2 regions of the Brevibacillus sp. SKDU10 genome follow, and region 1 is predicted to be linked to the other one. Evidence: a T-box and tRNA genes for the amino acid it is inferred to sense, from the RefSeq annotation. Region 1 holds a T-box; the other holds one or more tRNA genes.
What was found. A T-box is a leader RNA that pairs with one kind of tRNA and senses whether it is charged. The one in region 1 lies ahead of leuS (leucine--tRNA ligase), so its partner is inferred to be a tRNA-Leu.

Region 1 (11,097 bases):
TTGGTTCAACAAAATGCTTAGTGGTTATGGTAGTTGATTTATTTGACTTCCAGGGTTCCTGGCTACGGGGATTGCCGCGCTTTGTTGGACAAAATCCAATCTTGTTGGTTGGAAATAAAGTAGATTTATTACCTCGCAATATTAATCTTAATCGTGTAAAAAACTGGATTCAGCATGAAGCGAAAGAACGTGGTTTAAAGCCGAATGAAGTGGTTCTCGTGAGTGCGCAAAAAGGAATAGGGATTGATGAGCTGCTTGCTCGGATTGGAGAATTCCGCAAAGGACGCGATGTTTATATTGTAGGGGTAACTAATGTTGGTAAATCCACGCTGATTAATCGGATTTTACACGATTACGGTGCAGCGGACATGGAAATCACCACATCGCCTTTCCCAGGAACTACCTTAGATAAGATCGAAATTCCTCTAGAGGATGGACGTTCTATATTTGATACACCTGGTATTATTAATCGTGATCAGATTGGTCATCTTGTGTCGCCTGAGGATTTACGCAAACTTACTCCGAAATCACGGATTAATCCGCGCGTCTTCCAATTAAACGATAAACAGACGTTGTTCTTCGGTGGATTGGCTCGCGTTGACTATGTAAGGGGAGAACGTCAGCCATTTGCTTGCTACTTGGCTAATGACCTGTACATTCACCGTACAAAATTAGATAATGCGGAAGAAGTGCTGGAGAAGCATCATGGGGAGATGCTTGCCCCGCCTTCAGGAGAAGCGGCTAAAGCGTTATTGCCATTTACCCGCTATACGCTAAAAATTGATACAAATGGACCAACTGATATTGTTATTGCTGGGCTTGGCTGGATTGCGCTTCAGGGAAAAGTAAAAGGGGTCGTAGAAGTACATGTGCCAAAGGGTGTAAGTGTCGGATTACGAAAAGGCTTAATTTAATCAAGTCTGTGTCGATCACTTGAACAACAAGCAAGCCCCTTCTTTGCGGAGGGGCTTTTCTAACTTTACTTGGGGGAGGGGTCTTCCTGTTACATAGTAAAACGACAATGGTTGGGCTGTTTGGACGTCCTGTAGGACATTCCTTATCTCCAGTGATGCATAATACGGCTTTTGAACAAAAACAATTGCCATTTGCTTATGCAGCTTTCGAAGTTAATGATGATCAGATTAAAGAAGCGGTCGAGGCTATTCGTGCTTTAGGCATGCGAGGGGCTAACGTCACCATACCGCACAAGGTAGCCGTTATTCCGTATTTGGATAAAATTGATCCCTTGGCAGAACGGATTGGAGCCGTTAATACTATTGTAAATGAAGATGGCACCCTGATTGGATATAATACGGATGGAACAGGGTATGTTCGCTCGTTATTAGAAGAAACAGGGATTGATTTAACAGAGCAGACTGTTACGCTACTAGGTGCTGGTGGTGCCGCTCGCGCAGTTGCATGTACATTGGTAGAACGTGGAGTAAAAGAAATTCGGATTGTTAATCGCTCACTTGAGCGTGCAGAATTATTGGCGATGGCTCTGGGGTCTCAAATCCCTATACGTGTATATTCATTTGCTCAAGCTGACCAAGCGATTCAAGACAGCACTCTTTTAATCAATACGACTTCTATTGGAATGTACCCTCATATTCATGAAATGCCTGTAGATAGAAACTCCTTACGGCCTGATTTAATCGTAAGCGATTTAATCTATAACCCATTAGAAACACAATTGTTACAGTGTGCCAAAGAAATCGGAGCAACCCATCACTCAGGTCTTGGCATGTTTATAAATCAAGGGGCGCTGGCTTACGAACTGTGGACAGGTGAAGCGGCGCCTACTGACAAAATGAGAGAAATTGTGTTGCAGCATTTGCAACAAGGAGGAAATTAAATGCTAACTGGTAAACAAAAACGTTATTTGCGCTCTATGGCCCACCACCTTACGCCTATTTTTCAAGTAGGGAAGGGCGGAGTAAATGAAAATATGGTAAAGCAGATTCAAGAGGCTCTAGAGGTACGCGAGCTCATTAAAGTCTCCATTTTGCAAAATAATATGGATGACAAGCATGCAGTGGCAGAAGATTTGGCAACTGGAGCAGGTGCGGAAATGGTACAATTAATCGGTCATACCGTTGTTTTGTACAAAGAGTCAAAAGAAAATAAAACGATCGTGCTACCATAAGGATTAAAGAAAGCATATGAAACGTATTGGCATAATGGGTGGCACATTTGATCCAATTCATAATGCGCATTTATTAATTGCCGAGCAGGCGAGAGAGCAGGCAAAGCTTGATGAGGTTTGGTTTATGCCTGCTCATATTCCGCCCCATAAACAAGAGAAAAAAAGTGTAGCAAACGCTATTCACCGAGCAGAAATGGTGCGACTAGCAATACGTAATCATCCGCAGTTTCGGATTACGACGGTAGAGTTGGATCGAGAAGGTCCTTCTTACACTGTTGACACGATGCAACAATTAGTTACATTACATCCTACTTACGAGTTCTCATTTATTATTGGAGGGGACATGGTAGAGATGCTACCACAATGGTATGCCATAGAAGAGTTGGTAAAGCTGGTACGTTTTATTGGATTTCATCGTCCTCACTTCGCACCACAACCTTCAAGATGGACAACTTATGTGGATTTTATCGAGATTCCGCTTTGGGACCTTTCTTCTACGTATGTCCGCGAACAGATCCAGATTGGAAAAAGTATTCGCTATCTTGTTCCTTCAGCGGTGGAATGCTATATAAAGGAGAGCGGGTTATATGGAGCAGATCCAACATAGAGAAGCCTTGCTTAAGCAGGTTAGAGCTCAAATGCATGAAAAGCGTTACCAGCATACCTTAGGCGTCGCAGAATCAGCCAAAAAGCTGGCCGTTCGCTACGGAGCAGATCCGATCAAAGCTGAGTTAGCAGGACTGCTGCATGATTACTGCAAATGCTGGGAGATTTCTCGGCTACGAGATTATCTTCTTCGTTATGATTTACCTCAGGATCTGCTTTCAGGGGATAAAGAATTATGGCATTCTTTTGTAGGAGCGATTGTGGTGCAGCAGGAGCTACAGATACAGGATGCTGAGATATTGCAAGCGATTCGTTATCATACGACAGGCCGTGAGAACATGTCCTTGCTGGAGAAGGTTGTTTGTCTGGCTGATTACATTGAACCCAATCGCAATTATCCTGGTGTAGAGGATATTAGATGCCTAGCAGAGCAAGATTTGAATCAGGCGTTAGCACTTGCGCTCGGAGGAACAATACGTTTTTTACTTGAAAAAAAACAGCGGGTATATCCGCTCACTTTGCTTGCTTATAATGATCTTGTAATAGAATGAGGAGGCCTTTCATGGTACAAATAGACAATCAATTACTTCAACTAGCATATAAAGCTTGTGAAGATAAAAAAGCAGAAAATATTGTGGTGCTTGACATCCACACCATCTCAGTTATGGCAGACCGTTTTATCATTTGTCACGGTAACAATGAGCGTCAAGTACAGGCGATTGTTCGTGAAATTCGTGATCAGGTGCATAAAAATGGGTATAATATTCGTGGTATTGAAGGGGAAGAACAAGGTCGTTGGGTATTAGTTGACTGTGGAGATGTAGTTGTTCACGTTTTCCATAAAGAAGAACGCGACTTCTATAATCTTGAAAAACTATGGTCTGATGCACCTCGCGTCACTGTAGAAGTGTAGGAAAAGGCTATGTCATATACGCATTTAGCTACAGTCTACGATGCGTTGATGGCGGATACGCCTTATCAGGACTGGCTGGTTTGGGCGGAGGATTATTGGCAGCTACACGGCAAACCACAGACAATTCTTGACTTGGGATGTGGTACAGGCAGTATTGCCATTCCTCTGGCCCAAAAAGGCTATCAGGTAACCGGTGTTGATTTATCGCCAGAGATGCTTGCAATTGCCTATGAAAAAATGAAAACAGCACATGTTGATATTAATTGGGTTGAACAAGATATGACAGAGCTCTCTGTCAGCCCGATTGATTCGGTTATTTCCTTCTGTGATTGCCTTAGTTATATTACGGAAAAGGAAGCTGTGCAAGCTACGTTTCAGCGTGTGTACCAGCATGTAAAACCAGGTGGATCTTTCCTTTTTGATGTACATAGTCCTTATAAAATTCTCACCTTTTTTGGAAATAACACATTTACGCATGTAGATGAAGAGATCAACTACATCTGGCAATGCTATACGGATGAAGAACGAATAGAAGTAGAGCATGATCTTACTTTCTTTATTCGGGTAGAAAATGGATGCTATCAAAAACGGGAAGAAACACAATACCAAAGAGCTTATCAGCCAACAGAGATCATTTTGTGGCTGCGAGAGGCTGGCTTTGAAGAAATTAAGCTAACTGCTGATTTTGTGAATCTTCCTCCTGTTGCTGAAAGCGAACGGCTATTTTTTTCAGCCAAACGTCCTCATGATTGACATGTTCCGGTAAAAACGACTATAATCGATTCATATATGAACAAAGCGAAAATGAGGCCTAGTACAAAAGCTAGATCCGGCATAAGAGAGTTGACGGTAGGTGCGAGTCAACCCGATTCTTTTTGGAACTCCCCTCATTGCTTTTTTGCTGAAGACTTTCGTTGTGTAGGCAAAAGCGTCTGTCCACGTTACGGAAAAGGAAGGGAGTAGGGCACTGGGTAACGTTTCATCATGTTAAACAGTTGCTTTGCTAACTAGGGTGGTACCGCGAGAAGAAAAACAACCTCTCGTCCCTAGCAGCTTTTTCGGCTGTTAGAGATGTGAGGTTTTTTGTGTGTCTTAGGGGCTAGACGGTTTTTGTCTGCTGATCATAAGACGCGGGTAACCTGTTAAACATGTTACCAATGTGAAGAAGGATTTGTGAAAGAGTAGAAGGAGGATGTAGCAAATGTCTATGCCGTATAATCCACAAGAGCTGGAAGTCAAATGGCAGAAAAAATGGAACGAACAAAAAACAAACAAAACGGTGGAGGATTCCTCTAAGCCAAAATTTTACTGCCTTGAGCAATTTCCGTATCCATCTGGGCGTTTGCACATGGGTCATATGCGTGTATATTCAATCGGGGATGTTATTGCTCGTTTGAAGCGTATGAGCGGTTTTCAAGTATTGCATCCAATGGGCTGGGATGCATTTGGTTTGCCGGCTGAGAATGCTGCAGTTAAATTCGGAGCACAGCCAGCTAAATGGACATATGAAAATATTGATTTTATGAAAATGCAATTAAACCGTCTGGGTGTAAGTATTGACTGGAGTCGTGAAGTGGCGACTTGCTCCCCAGATTATTATAAATGGACGCAATGGCTATTTTTAACTTTCCTAGAACAAGGACTTGCATATCGCAAACGTGCTTTTGTAAATTGGTGCCCAGAATGCTCAACCGTACTTGCGAATGAGCAGGTAATTGATGGGTTATGCTGGCGCTGCGATTCAGAAGTAACTAAGAAGGATTTGGAACAGTGGTTCTTTAGTATTACTGATTATGCAGAACGTCTGTTGACGGATTTAGACAAATTGTCTGGTTGGCCGGAAAAAGTACGTACGATGCAAAAGAACTGGATTGGGAAAAGCGAGGGAGCTAATGTTACTTTCACAATTCCAGAGCTTAATGACGAGCAGGTAAAAGTATTTACAACTCGTCCTGACACGCTTTATGGCGTAAGTTATATGGTATTGGCACCGGAACATCCATTAGTACCAAAATTGATCGCTGGTAAAGAACAAGAAGCTTCTGTTCTTGCTTTTGTCGAAGAAATGAAGAAAGAAAGCGACATTACTCGTACAGCGACTGATGCTGAAAAAGTGGGCTTGTTCACAGGAGCATACGCGAAGAATCCTCTAACAGGAGAGCAAGTACCGATCTGGGTAGCCAACTATGTACTGCTTGACTACGGTACAGGTGCTGTAATGGGTGTGCCAGCCCATGATGAACGTGATTTTGCATTCGCGAAAAAGTATGATTTAGCGATTAAAGTAGTTATTAATCCGGAAAATCCAGAAATTCTAGCTGAGGAAATTGGTATCGATGCTGCTTATACAGAAGACGGCACCTTAATAAACTCTGCTCAATTTGATGGAATGCCAAACCGTGAAGCGATTAAAACGATTGCTGATGTACTTGAACAGCAAGATAAAGGCGGATTGTCTACCACTTACCGTCTTCGCGACTGGCTGGTTTCTCGACAACGCTATTGGGGCGCTCCAATTCCAATCATTTATTGCGATAGCTGTGGCGTAGTACCAGTACCAAAAGAACAACTGCCTGTGTTATTACCAGAAGATGTAGTTATCGATGGAAAACGGAATCCATTGACAAGCTCTGAGGAATTCATGAAAACCACGTGCCCAACATGTGGTGGAGCAGCAAAACGCGAGACGGATACAATGGATACCTTCATCGATTCTTCTTGGTATTATTTACGATATACTGATGCAAGCAACAAGGAGCTGCCTTTCTCTAAAGAGAACGCAGACAAGTGGATGCAAGTCGATGAATACATTGGCGGTATTGAGCACGCAATCCTGCACTTGTTATATTCCCGATTCTTTACCAAAGTGCTACATGATGCAGGCATGCTGTCCTTCGATGAACCGTTCCGTAGCTTGTTAACACAAGGAATGGTATTAAAAGACGGGGCTAAAATGTCTAAATCAAAAGGCAATGTGGTAAGCCCAGATGAAATGATTGAGAAGTATGGAGCGGATACGGTTCGTTTGTTTATTCTGTTTGCTGCTCCACCTGAACGCGATCTAGACTGGACAGATACTGGAGTAGAAGGAAGCTTCCGTTTCTTGAATCGTGTATGGCGTTTGGTAGAGAGCAATCAAGAATTATTCCAAGCTCCTTATCAAGTAGCTGCGAATGATGATGCAGCCAAAGATTTGTACCGTACTACTCATCATACGATTAAGAAGGTAACAGAAGATATTGGTGAGCGTTATACCTTTAACACAGCGATCAGTACGATTATGGAGCTAGTTAATAAGATGTACAGCTATCCAGCAGAATCAGACCGCGGCACCTTTGCTTTTGCCATGGAGACCCTTATCATTCTGCTTGCACCAATCGCACCACATATCTCTGAGGAAATGTGGCAACAATTGATCGGTAAGACTAGTAGCGTACACATGCAGGAATGGCCAACGTTTGATCCTAAAGCATTGGTACTGGATGAAGTAGAAATCGTAATCCAAATCAATGGTAAAGTACGTGACAAGCTGGTAGTCGCTAACGGACTTAGCAAAGATGAACTAGAGAAGCATGTACTTGCTCATGAAAAAGGAATTGCACTTATTGACGGTAAAACCGTTCGTAAGGTAATTGCTGTCCCGGGCAAGCTGGTTAATATTGTAGTAGGTTAATCATCTGTTTCATGTAAAAAAGACAGGCTCTTCTCCTGATGCTAGAAATTAGCTATAGGAGGGGGCTTTTTTCTTTTGCGAATTGTCGACACTCTTTTATTCTCCTATATGTTACCTATGTACATGGAATAAGTAGTTCATATAAGTCATATTGAATTTTAGATGAATAATCGAGGTCAATAAATCATCTTCCACATAATAAAGCCCCATGCTATTGGTGTAAGGATGAACGTAATAGGTTATAACAGCCATGTCTATAAAATCTTTCTTTCATGATTCTTTCCAATACTGACTACCAATTTTCCAACTGTTCCTTCAGTTCTCGTTGATCCTCTTCAAATTTCTTTTGTGTGATGCGGAATACATGATGAAATACCCCAGGTAGGGAACCTTGTAAAATTCGCAGTCCTTCTCCGGTAATTCCTCCTGGTACGCAGACACGCGCCTGTAGCTCTGGTAAGGTAAAATGACCTTGTTTTAATAATTCAGCTACTCCAATTAGCATTTGGGTTGTCAAATGAACGGCTGTTTCGTGGGGAAGACCGGTTTCTTCTTCCGCAGACCGAATTATTTGTTGCAGTGTATAACTGAGAAAGGCAGGGCCACAACTGGCGATATCTGCCGAGATTCGCAAAAATGGAGCTTGAATTTCCAAGGGGAGACCGATATGTGATAGAAGGTGGAGTAAACGTTCCTTTGACTCATCTGTGGCAGAACGACCGTATTCAAGCAAGATGAGTCCACTCAAAGCTTGATTAGTGATACTTGGAACTGCACGTATGACCTGACAAGGGACTAATTTTTCCAGTTCTTCTACTACTATGGGACTTGTAATTGTAACCAAGACCTGTTCGCTGGAAAGAGCAGATGAGAATTCAGCTAATGCTGTTCGATATTCTTTTGGCTTGACACATAAAAAAATCAGATCGCTATTTGTAACGACGTCAACATTGCTCGTAGCGATTTGCAATTCTGGAAATTGTTCTTGTAGAAGTGACAATTTTCCTGGGGTTCGATTATAGGCTCTAATTTGGTCGGATAACACAGCCTGAGATCGAATAAAAGATTGTATGAGCATGCCCCCCATACTTCCAGTTCCAATAAACCCAAGTTGCATGATAATCCCTCCATACTTTTTTTGTGAAGAACAGTACAAGTCATACCATTTTTCGTTCTAAAAGAGGTCTTTACATCTTATGTGCTGAAGGAGGGGTTCATGTTTTTTTGAGAGAGTAACGTTTTTATTTCCAGAACAAACTTACCTAATAAAATAACAAAAATATTTTTATTCCCCGGGAAAATGAGCTTATGAAGCTGAGAAATTGTCGTTCTAATCTACCCGTTTAGAAAAAAATTTTTGGGGGATACTCACTAGTGGCTTATTTCTTCATGAGCCTTGTCCCATCTAACACATATATCTAACTATTTGGGTACATTTATTCACAGATCGCAATCTTTTTTATTTTTTCAAAGGTTTTTTTGCCTATGCCTGGAATTTTCATTAAATCTTCTAATTTAGTAAAACCCTTCTTATCGCGATAGACCATTATATCCTCTGCTCGGGTTTTCCCGATTCCCGGTAATTTTATAAGTTGCTCCAATGTAGCGGTTTTAATATTGATTTTAGTAGCAGAAGCTTGGGGTGAAGAAGATGGCAAACTGCTTTGAATTGGCAAGCTGGGGTGAAGGGATGAATTAGTAAACTGGTTAGGAAAAGAAGTAGAAGACTCTTCCAAGGCAGGAACATATAAAACCATTCCATCCGTTAGCTTTTGTGCCAGATTAACTCGCTTCTGATCAGCCTGTGCTAAGAAACCACCAGCTTTTTGAATCACATGCATGACTCGCTCATTTGAGTCAAAAGAATATAAGCCCGGATGTGTGACAGCTCCTTTTACATCAATATAAGAGGAATGATTCATATTGCTTATTGGCTCATCTTTAGAAAGGGGGGAATCTACGGATACAGAAGCTCTAGTATCAGAAAGGGGCTTTTCTTTAGAATCATCATTTTTATCTGAGCCTGTATAAGTGTTCACAGTAGAATTTTTTTGTTCTAATTCTGCAAGCTTAGTTGTTTGCAATTCGGGCGTAGCAGTGCTTTCCTTTTCCGCGAAGGCAACGGGAGTAAGTCCGGACATAGCAGTGGATTCAGCGGCGGGGTATATCCAGAAGCTAAGTCCAATAAATAAAAGGGCAGCACTCACAAAAATCCATTTTCGATAACGATCCCACAATTCCATAACCATTATTTATCCCTCCATTACATCTTTAAAGACATCGTATAAAAAGATAGAGGGGAGTGCAAAAAAACCTTTCAATCATTTAGATTGAAAGGTTTTTCAGATTACTATCTTGCTATGCTTGAAGCGTTGTTTTGCTTGCGAATTTGAACAGCAGGACTTACATAAGGCTGGAAGGAATACTTCTGCTCGATAAAAATCTGATGCCATAGCATAAAGATTAAAATGGTCCAGATCTTACGGCTATAATCACCGTGACCTTCCTTATGCTCATCAAGCATGTACAACACATAAGCTTTATTAATTAAATGATCTACTTTCGCTTCAAAAATCAATTCTTTCGCCCATTTGTAGAATTCATTCTTCAACCAATGACGGGTTGGAACTGGGAATCCAAGCTTAGGACGAGTCTTGATTTCAGGAGGTAAAAATTCCTTCATTGCTTCCCTTAAAACATGCTTGGTTGTACCTTCTGCAATCTTGTATTTGGTCGGAATAGTTGCTGCGAATTCAAATACCTTTGGATCAATGAACGGTACACGCAACTCCAGAGAGTTTGCCATTGTCATTTTGTCAGCTTTCATCAAAATGTTGCCGCGAAGCCAAGTATGGATATCCAAATACTGCATTTTGGTTACATCGTCATAGCCTTGGACTCGCTGATAAATTTTTTGCGTGATATCTAGCGGAGATTTGTAATGACCAGCATGTTTAATATTCTCCATCACTACTTTTTCCTTGATCTCTTCACTGAAGATCATGGCATTTCCAAAGAAACGCTCCTCAACTGTTTTAGAGCCGCGAATCAAGAAGTTTTTCCCTTTCATGCTATCTGGTAAATGTTCAGCAACACTGCGCATGGAGGATTTCATCCAACCTGGCATATGCTTAAACATCCGAAGGGAGTGAGGCTCACGATAGATGTTATATCCGCCAAAGAATTCATCTGCCCCTTCACCAGATAGAACAACCGTAACATGCTCGCTAGCCATTTCTGCTACGAAATATAGGAGAATAGCTGATGGATCTGCTACTGGTTCGTCCTGATGCCAGATGAGACGAGGCAATTCCTGTAAATAACGCTCTGCATTCATGGTGATTTCGTGATGCTCTGTACCTAGATATTCTGCTGTACGGCGCGCGTAATCTAGCTCGCTGTATCCCGGGATATCAGAACCAATTGAAAAGGTTTTAACTGGTTCAAACTTACGTAACATCCCTACGATGCTGCTGGAGTCTACACCGCTGGATAAAAATGCACCGCGAGAAACCTCGCTAACTCTGTGTTTATCTACAGAATCTAGCAAAATAGAGCGGGTACCTTCTACAAAATATGAGAATGGCTTACTTTCATCCGGTTCAAAGTGAACATCCCAATATTGTTCAATTGTCAGCTTATCATCTTGAATGACAAAGAAATGACCTGGAGGGATGCGATATATTCCTTCATACATTGTCTCAGGGTCAGGGACATATTGAAAGGTTAGATAATGATAAAAGCCTTGTTGATTGACTG
Region 2 (11,097 bases), on a different contig from region 1:
GTGATGTTGTGGCAGCTTGGTTATATTCTGCTGGATGTATCCTCGTATCAGCCTATTTGTATGAAAGAAGACAGGTACGAGCCATAAATTAAGTAAGGATTAAAAAAAGAAGTAGCCAAACGAACTCTGTTGACATATAAATGGGAAGTATGGTAGGGTAAATATTAATTGTTGCATTTATCTGACTATTCCTCAGCAGCTCAATGGTGGAGCAACCGGCTGTTAACCGTAGGCTGGCTGTTCGAGTCCGTCCTGAGGAGCCATGCTCCTGTAGCTCAGTCGGTAGAGCGTTTCCATGGTAAGGAAGAGGTCGCAGGTTCGATTCCTGTCGGGAGCATTCCTTTCACCGTTATAGATTGATGAGGCGTGACCTAGCAGGGTAGCGTCTCTTTTTATTGAAAAAATTATTTTTTACAGTTTTACCGTTGCTTTTTTCTGGAAAAAAGCGAAATCTGTGTTACAATGATATGCATAAACACTTATATCGTGTTGGTATGCGTCAGCCTGCAAAAGAGTTGTTACTTTTGAGAACGATACACGGCTGGAAGTGTCATTCTTCTTCAAAAAACTTCTTACATGGTGAAACCTTTTACCTGTCTGATCGTATACCTTACTTGTCAGTCGAAAAGAGAGGGGAATACATTTTATTATGAAAAGAAACAAGCTATTGATGGTCTTCATGGCATTAGCATTAATGTTTACGACCGTTGGAATAAACGCTCATGAAGTAGACGCAAAACGCGGTGGTGGATACAAGTCTGGTTCGAAATCATTCCAACCTACACAAAGTACAACTACTCCGAAATCTAATGCAAAGCAAGATCAAAACGTAAACAGCAAAACAAACACTACTGCACCAGCAGCAAATACTGCTAGCAAAAGCGGCGGTTTCATGAAAGGCTTATTGTTTGGCGGATTGGCAGGTATGTTGTTTGGTGGTCTGTTAGGTCACCTAGGAGGTTTTGGAGCGTTTGCTGCCGCATTATTGAATATCCTTATGTTAGTAGGGATTGTCTTGCTGGTGGTTCGTCTCTTCCAGATGGTGCGAAATAATAAAAACAATAATAAATATAAGGAACAGGAAAACCGATGGAAACAATAAGACTATTAGAACAGGATCTTATTAATGCAATTTGTCTTTACATTGCTGAGAAAAGAGAGATCGAACCTTATCAAGTAAATGTCGAACTGATGTGGGATGAGGAATATGGTTATTCTGCCGAAGTGAATGCGAACGGGCGGGAGCAGGTTCTGATTGAGGCCAATATGTTAGAGGCCCTGCGCAAGTACTTGCGTGATCAGATGGAACTAGATCCATTTTCAGCTCGAATTCAGCTAGATATTGATGATGAAGAGGGCATGATCGCTCTTGTTTCCTACAACGAATGATGAAAAGCCACGTGGAGCTTCTACACTCTGCGTGGCTTTTTCCTTGTGTAGCCATATTTACAGGTAGCCTGTTACGACTTTTTGGCTTCTCTTGTATCATTCATAAATAAACGCCAGAAGTAGAGAAAGCCCGGAGTCAGAATAGCAAAACCTACGATATAGACAACAAACATAGCTCGAAAATTATTCGGATGGGTGAAGCCTGATTCAATCGTAACATCTGGATAAACCAAATAAGGAAGATGGGCTATACCATAGGCATAGCTGGCTAACAGGTACTGAATGATAGCAGCAATGGTAGCAAGACGTGGGAAGCTAAGCCAGCCTTTTCGTCTAGATGTACCATATAACGATATGTAGGAGAGTAGGAAAAAGCCAGCAGAAGCGACGAGCCAGCCAGTCTGAGAACGCAAATTGGCATAAATCCACGAGGCCTCGTTGGACATGGTAATTACGACCGCAATGGCCAGCCCAATTGTGATAGGACCTACAATCCGAGCATCTCTGCGATAAATTTGAAATGCTTCCCGTTCGCCAAGAACATTGGAAAAATCGGCTAGCAAAAGTGAGGAGAGAAAAAGAGTACTAGTAATCGCCAGCCCAATATACATATATTCATGTGGACTAGAAAACAGTCTGAGTAGCTGAAGCTGTTCGTAGCCGTTTTCAAGTGTAATAAAACCGCCCTGTGTGATTGGCAATACACTGATTAATAGGGCAGGAATCAAGATACCCGTAATGCCTGAGATTATCGACATCATTTTACGATAATCCTCTACTACATGAGAAAAAACCAAGAAGGCACTTCGCAACAACAGCAAGAGCAATATTAAACTGCCAGGTATAATCAATACAGTACCTAACGTATAGGTAGCTCCTGGGAAAAAGGTAACAAGTGCTATGACGATCAGCACGATAAAGACATTCGTTACTTCCCAGGAGGGAGAGAGGTAACGATTAGCGATTTGGGTTGCTTTGGTCTGCTCGCGATCCCGATAAATCATAGACCAAAAGCCCGCACCAAAGTCGATGGAAGCAGCGACCGAATAGATAAAGACGAACCCCCACAACATGGTAACTGCAATAATGGTATCACTCATGCTTCTCCCTCCAAGCTGATGGGATGTCGGCGGAAATAATAACGGAAGACTAGGATTGTTGCGATAGCCATGAACAGATAGATTCCTAAGAATAACAGAAATAGCGTACCTAAGCCCTGTGACTGGGTAGTAGCATCTGCTGTTTTCATCACACGATATAAAATCCAAGGCTGACGGCCGGTACATGCGAAAATCCAGCCAGCCTCAATACCTAGCATAGATAAAGGACCACTTAGGACAAAAATCCACAATACCCATCGAGGATAATGAGAATGCTTGAGCCATTTTTTCCAAGCAAAACCGATAAAACCGACGAAAATGAGTGCACCACCAACCAAGACCATAAAATTAAAGAGGGTATGGACAAAGAGTGGAGGCCATTCGTCCCGTGGGAAATCATTTAGCCCTACGACCACCTCATTTGGTGTATTTCCCGCTAGCACACTTAGCAACCAAGGAATTTCAAGTCCATATTTTACTTGCTGTGTCGCCTCATCTGTGATTCCACCAATAACAAGAGGAGCATGGGACTGTGTCTCAAATAAGCCCTCTGCCGCGGCCAATTTTTCTGGTTGATATTGATGCAAATGCTGAGCAGAATCATGTCCATTGATCCCTGTCAGTAAGGAAAATGTACCACCGATGACCAGCCCCATTAATAAGGCTTTTTGATGAAAGGCATACTCACGAGAGGTTTTATTGACCTTCAGCATTTTATAGGCCGCGATCGATGCAATGATAAACGCACCTGTCATATAGGCGGAAACAACTACATGCCCGGCTGTAACAAAAAAGCTAGGGTTAAAAAATGCTTTCCAAGGGTCGACGTCAACCACTTCTCCATTGACCAAATGAAAGCCGGTCGGAGTCCCTTCAAAGGCGTGAACATTGGTAATGAGCACAGCGGAAGCAGTGGCTCCAATTAAAACAAGTAGTACGCTTACAATTCGCATTTTGGGAGATAGACGATGTGCTGCATACACATAAATAGATAAAAACAAGGCTTCTAAAAAAAAAGCAAAGATTTCAATTTGGAATGGGAGAGAGATAACCTTGCCGACGACTTCCATAAAACCTGGCCATAGTAAGGATAATTGCACACCTGAGATCGTTCCAGAGGGAATAGCGATACCAAGTAAAATGGCCTGTCCCTTGGTCCAGCGCTTTGCCATAAGTGAATAGTCGGTGTCCTTTGTGCGCTGATACAACAGCTCTGCGATTAAAATCATTAACGGTAAGCCAACGCCAAGCGAAGCAAAGATAATATGAAAGCCCATCGTCATACCAAAGGTGCTTCTGGCGATCAGAATTTGATCCATATCCCATCAACCTTTCTCCGTAACAAGTTCCTCCTTACCTTTGCATTATTTTCCTGTTATTATGCATGAAGGTTGGAAAAAGGCTCCATTTTGCTTTGGGATAGCTACTTGATTTCTAAGGAAAATCGTGCTACAATATTTTTACACAAATCCTAATTTTGCGGTCATGGCGGAATTGGCAGACGCGCTAGATTCAGGTTCTAGTGGTGGCAACACCATGGAGGTTCAAGTCCTCTTGTCCGCACCAATCATATATGCGGGTGTAGTTCAATGGTAGAACTCCAGCCTTCCAAGCTGGTCGCGTGGGTTCGATTCCCATCACCCGCTCCATAGTTTTATTTGTCAAAAGCCTTGTATATCAAGGCTTTTTTTATTTTATCTCTCTGTATATGTTTCTCAAAACCCAACTTTGGTGACGAATTGAGGAGGACTAAATTTATTCGGGTTAAGTGTATCAATCGTTCTGCCGTCTCTCGATTCATCTTACTCGTAACATGGGTATAGATATCGGCATTTGCTTCGTTGAAAGTTTGGTATGTCATAAAACGTTCTTGGATGTCTTTTAATTTTACACCGCTTTCAAGCAGAAAAATGGTGTTTAGTGATATACATGTGGTCACTCTTCTTAAGGTTATATTTGAAATGACCTTCGCATAATGATAATATAGCCATATAGCTATATGGTAATTATAAAAGGAGGCATTTATTCACATGGATTTAATCCAACTTTCTTTGGCTCTAAAAGCATTAGGTGATCCAACCCGGCTTAAAATCATTGCCTTATTAAATCAAAGAGATTGTTGCGTATGTGAATTAGTCCCGATCTTTGGAATTTCTCAACCTTCGATATCTAGGCACATGAGTCGTTTAAAGAACGAGAATTTAGTAAATGAAACACGGAAAGGTCAATGGGTCTTCTACTCTTTGAATCGTTCAACAATGAAGCAAATTGGCTTATCTCTAGCACAGTTACCGGATTGCACTTCAGATTTTGAGAAATTAAAAGAAGCAAACTTACAGATTACTTGCGATTAAACCCTCTACTAAAAAGAAATGTAAGGGAGATTGTAACGATGAGTAATGTGGGGAAAAAACGTCTTTCGTTTTTAGATCGCTACCTAACACTTTGGATTTTTCTGGCTATGGGTATTGGGGTTGGCCTTGGGTTTATCTATCCACAGTTTGTTACTGGGTTAAATAGCTTACAGGTGGGAACCACATCCATTCCTCTTGCAATTGGACTTATCTTAATGATGTACCCACCACTTGCTAAGGTGCGTTATGAAGAAATGGGAAGAGTATTTAAGGATACCAAGGTTTTAATCCTTTCTCTTGTTCAAAACTGGATTATCGGCCCAATTTTAATGTTTAGTCTTGCCATCTTATTCCTATCAGATAAGCCAGAGTACATGATCGGCTTAATTATGATTGGCTTGGCACGTTGTATTGCTATGGTAATTGTTTGGAATGATCTTGCCAAAGGAGACACGGAATATGCTGCTGGATTAGTGGCATTTAATTCAGTTTTCCAAATGCTTTTCTTCTCAGTGTATGCTTATCTATTTGTAACTATCATTCCAGAATGGTTGGGATTAGAAGGTGCAGTTGTTTCGATCACTATGGTGGAAGTAGCGAAGTCTGTCATGGTTTACCTAGGAATCCCATTTCTTGCAGGGATCCTGACACGTTTTACTCTTTTAAAAGTAAAAGGGCGTCACTGGTATGAAAATGAGTTTATTCCTAAAATTAGTCCCATCACCCTAATTGCCTTACTCTTCACCATTATCGTGATGTTTTCTTTAAAAGGCGATGCCATTATCAGCTTACCACTCGATGTAGTTCGTATTGCGATCCCATTATTAATTTATTTTATACTGATGTTCTTTATTTCTTTCTTCATGGGAAAGAAAATTGGAGCAAGCTACCCAGTTACAACAACACTTGCTTTTACGGCAGGTAGTAATAACTTTGAACTTGCGATCGCTGTCGCAGTAGGAGTGTTTGGTATCCACTCCGGTGCTGCTTTTGCAGCAGTTATTGGCCCATTAGTAGAAGTACCAGTCATGATTGCACTAGTCAATGTGGCTTTCTGGTTTAAACGAATGTATTTTACTGAACAGAAAACGTAAAGGGCGGGCGAAACGGATATGAACAGAATTAATAAAAAAACAATTTACTTCCTATGTACAGGAAATTCATGCCGTAGTCAGATGGCAGAAGGATGGGCTAAAAAATATTTAGGGCAAAAGTGGAATGTTTATTCTGCTGGAATTGAAGCCCACGGTGTAAATCCTAGTGCTGTTAAAGCGATGAAAGAAGTAAATATTGATATTTCGAATCAAACCTCCGATGTCATTGATCCTTCACTTCTACTAAATGCAGACCTAATTGTAACCCTTTGTGGACATGCGAATGATGTATGCCCTGTTACACCAAATGATAAGGAACGAGTCCATTGGGGATTTAATGATCCTGCAAAAGCAGAAGGAACCGATGAAGAGAAATGGGCTATATTTCAACGTGTTCGTGATGAGATAGGGACACGTATAAAACTCTTTGCTGAGACTGGTCAATAGATAACTCCCTTAAAACAAATTACACATATGCAGATATGTAGTTATTGAATGGATAGAAACAAAATCAAATTAGGATTGTTTCATATGAATGAAGTACACAAAGATCAAATCAGAGAAGCAGTCCGTGAGAACTATAAAAAGGTGGTTCTAAGTGTAACTGATGACTCTAGTTGTTGTGGCCCAACAAGCTGTTGTACATCAGATTCAGATGTGTCTCTTCAACTTGGTTATTCTTTAGAAGAAATCAAATCAGTACCAGTTGGTTCAAATTTAGGATTGGGGTGTACAGATTATTCACATTTTAGATAACTACTTTTTCGAAAAAAAATATTTTTTTCCATTTAAACGTAAAGGCGTGGTAAACTTGAATGGAGCATCATTAATATGCTCTGATTGTGGGGGTGTTCCTAAGCTTTCGTTGGGCATATGGGAACATCCCGTTTTTATTACCTGTTTATAATCCTTCTTTCGACATCTACCCCTGCAATCGCCCCATACTAACATCTGTCAACTCCTTCCTATGGGCATTCCTTCTTTGTTATCCTCCTTTCTCTGGCAACCACAAAAACGATAGAACTAATGCAATTTTCCGAATTTTACATTGATTACCAGTTGTTGACTTAATTATATATCAGTATAAACAAATTTTCCTAACAGAAATTTTGTTTAATTTTTTCAAAAAAAAAGAGAGGTTATCCTCTCTCTACCATCCTTCACCTACACTTTTTGAAGAAACTGCTGTATCAAATTCTTTAGCCTCAAAATTCGTTTCTGTAATGCCGTACAAGGAGAGAATCGCTAGTAACAAGATTATTCCTCGCTTCATGTAAATCACCGTCCCTTTTGTCATAACATCGACAAATTTTTTCTTTTTGCTCTGGTGTTGCAAGATAATCATATTCATAATATTTCAAAATAATGCTACGGACTCTTTCTACATTTTTAAACATGATAGCTAGCTCCAGAGCTTCAAAGATGAATTCAAATCCTTTGTTGCTTTCCTCAATTATAAAATAGTATGAGGCTAATGCTTGATAAAGTTTTAACTTATGTCTTTTGGTAGGAATGCTTGTTTGATAACCAATTTTTTTGATTTGAATTTCAAAGGTACTGATCAGTTTTTGAATGCTTTCTACATCTTTCTTCTGTAAATATGTTTCAATAGCAACTGGCAATAACATAAATATTTCAACATCAGTAGCTAAACAAGCAAAGTTGTCAATGTATTCGACATGGCCCATTTCTATTAAAAATAATAATTCGTTTAATTTCGAAATTTGTTGATAGCCTTCATACTTAGCATATTCTTTAGTTATAACTAATGCCTTATCATAATCTTTCATTTCTCGATAACTAAAGGATTCATATAGTAGGGCTTCAGCTATGAAATTACTATCGTTTAACGTGATAGCTAATTCCTTTAATTCTGCCGCATATTTTAATAATTCCCCCCATTTATTTTTTACCTATTGTTAAGGATTTGACTGATGGTGACTGAATCAATTTCAGTTGCTGAAACAAGATCTTTTTGTTTCCAACCCTTGCGATCAAGTGCTTCTTGTAAACGCTGGCGCAATTCTATTTGCGCAATCTGATAGTTGTATTCCAAGACGTGCATTAAACCTATCCCCTTTCTTTTTTTGTAAAAATAAGGAATTTTATTCACCACATCATACTTCAAATAAATAGTGTTGTAAATAAAAAAATAAGTACCTATAGGTTCTTAAATACCGCAGGAGAGAGTAGAAAATCTACTCATCAATGCCTATTGTTCCCGTTCCCATTCGTAGAGGTGTTCCATTCGGAAGTTTGGCATGTACATCTGAATGATGGAAGTAATGGAATACATAGCTTCTGGAGACATCAGTTTGGTATTAGTCGCATAATGCGAGATCATTCTAGCCGAATAACCTGTACGTCTCGCTAACTCCGCTTGTTTCATACCAATAAGATTCAGAACGGGTTGTAATAGGCACTTCCCACGTATGTAAGATGCCATTACATTCATTCCCTATAGGTTTATATTTTGGCTTTTGTTTGAATCAGGGTGTTTACAATTTCATCTAGTGATAAACTTCTGTTTTCAGAAAACCAGATAAGAGGTCTTTGTATGTCACACTGCAATCTATTCCTTACTAGAAAGGGATGTTTTAGAGAATAGATGTTTAAGAAAGATCATTATTCTATTGAGATTAGTATATTACGTAATTTGTCATTACGAAACTGACATTTTACAATTTGTGCAAATGTTTATTGTGATGACGATCTCTGAAGCAAATCACCCCCTCGTTATACTAGTTAATCGGGCACGCAGTTGCTGATGGGCACGCCTTTAAAAATATAAGAATGGGGGATTAGAGTTAAAGAAAAAGCAATAATTTAGGGATGGAGAAGGGATATTGCACTAGGATTTTTATAAAAAGAAGGGAGATAAACGAATGTTAGGGGGCTGATGGTAGTTTGGCGGATTTTAACTGTAACTTATGGAGTGGGGCATTGGCTTTATTTAATGGAGTATCTGTTTAGTGATTAGATTTATAAAGAAGACCAAAAATGAATGGTGTTGAAAAACAGAAAATGGTCAGATATCCAAAGAACAAAAAGCTCAAATGAATAGGTTTTTTTGGATGGCTATGTAAAATAGATTGTGGTTGTAAGCTGTAAAAATAGAGTCGGTTCTACGAATATGCAAAAATCAACCCTATTAGCTATGGCAGACCAAGCGGACAAAAATTCACGAAGCGACTAAATTAGCGCAGCGACAGCCTCTTATTTAAAATAGCTACCAATTTACGTTGACATTTCATTTGATAATTTTGTTGAGTTAATTTTTCTGTTTTAAATTGCCCGATAACCGTTCTAACATCTTTATTATAGATGATTAGACTTCTATACTCCTCATGTTCTAATAAGTCTTTGTACCAAGAGAGTATTTTTATTTTTTTTATGTTTTTCGTAATTTGTTCTTCGTCTGGCTTGAAAAATGGTACATACACTAATAAATGTAAGAAATCAAGAATTAGTGGCATTCGTAATACCCCCCACGCCACTTTTCGATACTTGGACGATCTTTCTTTTCCTTTGGTAAAACGATGTAGGTCGATCGTTTGGGGAGGGATGCTTCCTGTTCGCTTAATCTGACAGATACTCCTAGCCTCTAACGCTTTTCGTACCATAGAGCGTGTTACTAGCGATAAACTTAATCCTTCTTATACGAAATCGAGGGCGAGATGAGACCCATCTACTTGCAGAAGTGGGATATAGCTAGGTGCCTCAGTAATCGGGCTACTTGTATGCTGGCATATGTATCGAATGGAGAAAAGAATGGCAATACAAACGAAGAGAGTAGCTATCTAATGATTACTGATTATTTTTCGTTGGGTGTCGATTTAACTCAGAAATTCGGGATAAAAAGAGATAGAAGAGTAAACAAAAATTGAAACGAAATGGGCTTCTCATACGTATGGATATATATAATACTACCGGAGTAGGAATTCTGGTTGAAAGCGAGGGACATAAGGTGGAAGATAAAAAGAAAATTCGCCACATGCTATTCTTCACTGGTTCATTCGGGTTTGCTGTCTTCGCTATGGTTGTTGTCACCGAGATTATTCGTGTCTCCATGCACTAGTCTCATACTCAAAAAGCGAATATCGAACATAAAAGTGACTCGGATAGAAAGAGAGGCGGCCATTACGGCCGTCTTTTTTTTATATGAAATCTATATTTTTCGACAATATGCAATTATTTGTGGATAATTCAAAAAAAGAAATCCACAAGGGTATATATCTATTTATACATCTTTTGCACAATTACCCCACAGGCTATCAACAGGATTTCCACAGCACTTGTGGATATCGGAACGATTGTTCGTTTTTTTATAAGCTGATACAATACGGTATAGAATAAAAGGGAGGTGACAAGCGTGAGATACTTAAGTGATACGATGTTGATAGAAGTATATCAACGTGCAGTCGCCCTTCATCTCGATGCCGATTTTATTTTCTTGGTAGAAGCTGAAATGGCGCGTAGGAAACTCTCTATTCAAAGTGCTTAAGTCATGTAGGTATTAGAATTGCAAACATTAAATAGAAAACGAGCAAATCGAGATAGCCACCCTATGGAAGGGTGGCACTTATTTTTTGTTTATAGCAGGACTTCAAACATTGTAATGTCATGTAGGGGTTGCTTGTTTTCTTGTAGATCTTCTGGGAAATATAAAAAGACCGGCCCTTTGTCTCGAATTGGTTTACCGTCTTTTGAGAATTGAAGAATGATTTGCTTGGATTTTTCCAGAGAAACATCTACATAATCTTGTTGCTCACGGTGAATACGTAGAGTCGTGGCGTTCGGATGAGGCTTGGCATTTTCCAAAAAAGGTGCAAATTTGATTGCATAATCGCCCTCAAGCACCTTTCGTTCTTCTACCAAGCTTTTGCGTTGACTAGGAGGAGTGGCGCCTTCCTTCATTTCTTTTTCCCAATGCAGAGCTGCACTACGGATATATTTATTCGTCTCATGTAATTCCAGATGCTCTTGCTCCTTATAAGAAGACAGTTCGAATTTTCGGTCATCAAACACCCACACGCTTGGATCAATGGTGATAGGGAATTCTACAGCTCCCTTTACTACAATCACGTCTGCCATTTTGGTCTTCCTCTCTGTTAGCCTTTTCCTACTTCATTATTGTATCGCAGGATGTAGTGTGCCGCA

Region 2: it has a tRNA-Leu gene. The T-box ahead of leuS (leucine--tRNA ligase) is inferred to sense a tRNA for this amino acid. The anticodon was not compared.

Annotation. Positions count from the first base shown of each region.
Region 1 is NZ_LSSO01000170.1:33,910-45,006, reverse strand. It holds gene yqeH (ribosome biogenesis GTPase YqeH) at 1-914, shown strand, start outside; gene AYJ08_RS14900 (shikimate dehydrogenase) at 1,001-1,855, shown strand; gene yhbY (ribosome assembly RNA-binding protein YhbY) at 1,856-2,146, shown strand; gene AYJ08_RS14890 (nicotinate-nucleotide adenylyltransferase) at 2,163-2,753, shown strand; gene yqeK (bis(5'-nucleosyl)-tetraphosphatase (symmetrical) YqeK) at 2,734-3,303, shown strand; gene rsfS (ribosome silencing factor) at 3,315-3,665, shown strand; gene AYJ08_RS14875 (class I SAM-dependent DNA methyltransferase) at 3,675-4,418, shown strand; T-box leader at 4,458-4,716, shown strand; gene leuS (leucine--tRNA ligase) at 4,873-7,338, shown strand; gene comER (late competence protein ComER) at 7,631-8,455, opposite strand; gene AYJ08_RS14860 (ComEA family DNA-binding protein) at 8,775-9,587, opposite strand; gene asnB (asparagine synthase (glutamine-hydrolyzing)) at 9,689-11,097, opposite strand, start outside.
Region 2 is NZ_LSSO01000155.1:119,608-130,704, reverse strand. It holds gene AYJ08_RS12505 (phosphatase PAP2 family protein) at 1-92, shown strand, start outside; tRNA gene AYJ08_RS12500 (tRNA-Asn) at 190-263, shown strand; tRNA gene AYJ08_RS12495 (tRNA-Thr) at 265-337, shown strand; gene AYJ08_RS12490 (hypothetical protein) at 650-1,102, shown strand; gene AYJ08_RS12485 (YxcD family protein) at 1,090-1,389, shown strand; gene AYJ08_RS12480 (cytochrome d ubiquinol oxidase subunit II) at 1,461-2,489, opposite strand; gene AYJ08_RS12475 (cytochrome ubiquinol oxidase subunit I) at 2,486-3,808, opposite strand; tRNA gene AYJ08_RS12470 (tRNA-Leu) at 3,969-4,055, shown strand; tRNA gene AYJ08_RS12465 (tRNA-Gly) at 4,065-4,138, shown strand; gene AYJ08_RS12460 (ArsR/SmtB family transcription factor) at 4,520-4,843, shown strand; gene arsB (ACR3 family arsenite efflux transporter) at 4,882-5,937, shown strand; gene arsC (arsenate reductase (thioredoxin)) at 5,956-6,384, shown strand; gene AYJ08_RS23000 (class I SAM-dependent methyltransferase) at 6,469-6,693, shown strand; gene AYJ08_RS12440 (hypothetical protein) at 7,143-7,727, opposite strand; gene AYJ08_RS24455 (helix-turn-helix domain-containing protein) at 7,847-8,002, opposite strand; gene AYJ08_RS12435 (helix-turn-helix domain-containing protein) at 8,150-8,383, opposite strand; gene AYJ08_RS12430 (hypothetical protein) at 9,135-9,413, opposite strand; gene AYJ08_RS12420 (hypothetical protein) at 9,821-10,015, shown strand; gene sda (sporulation histidine kinase inhibitor Sda) at 10,310-10,441, shown strand; gene AYJ08_RS12410 (hypothetical protein) at 10,531-11,031, opposite strand.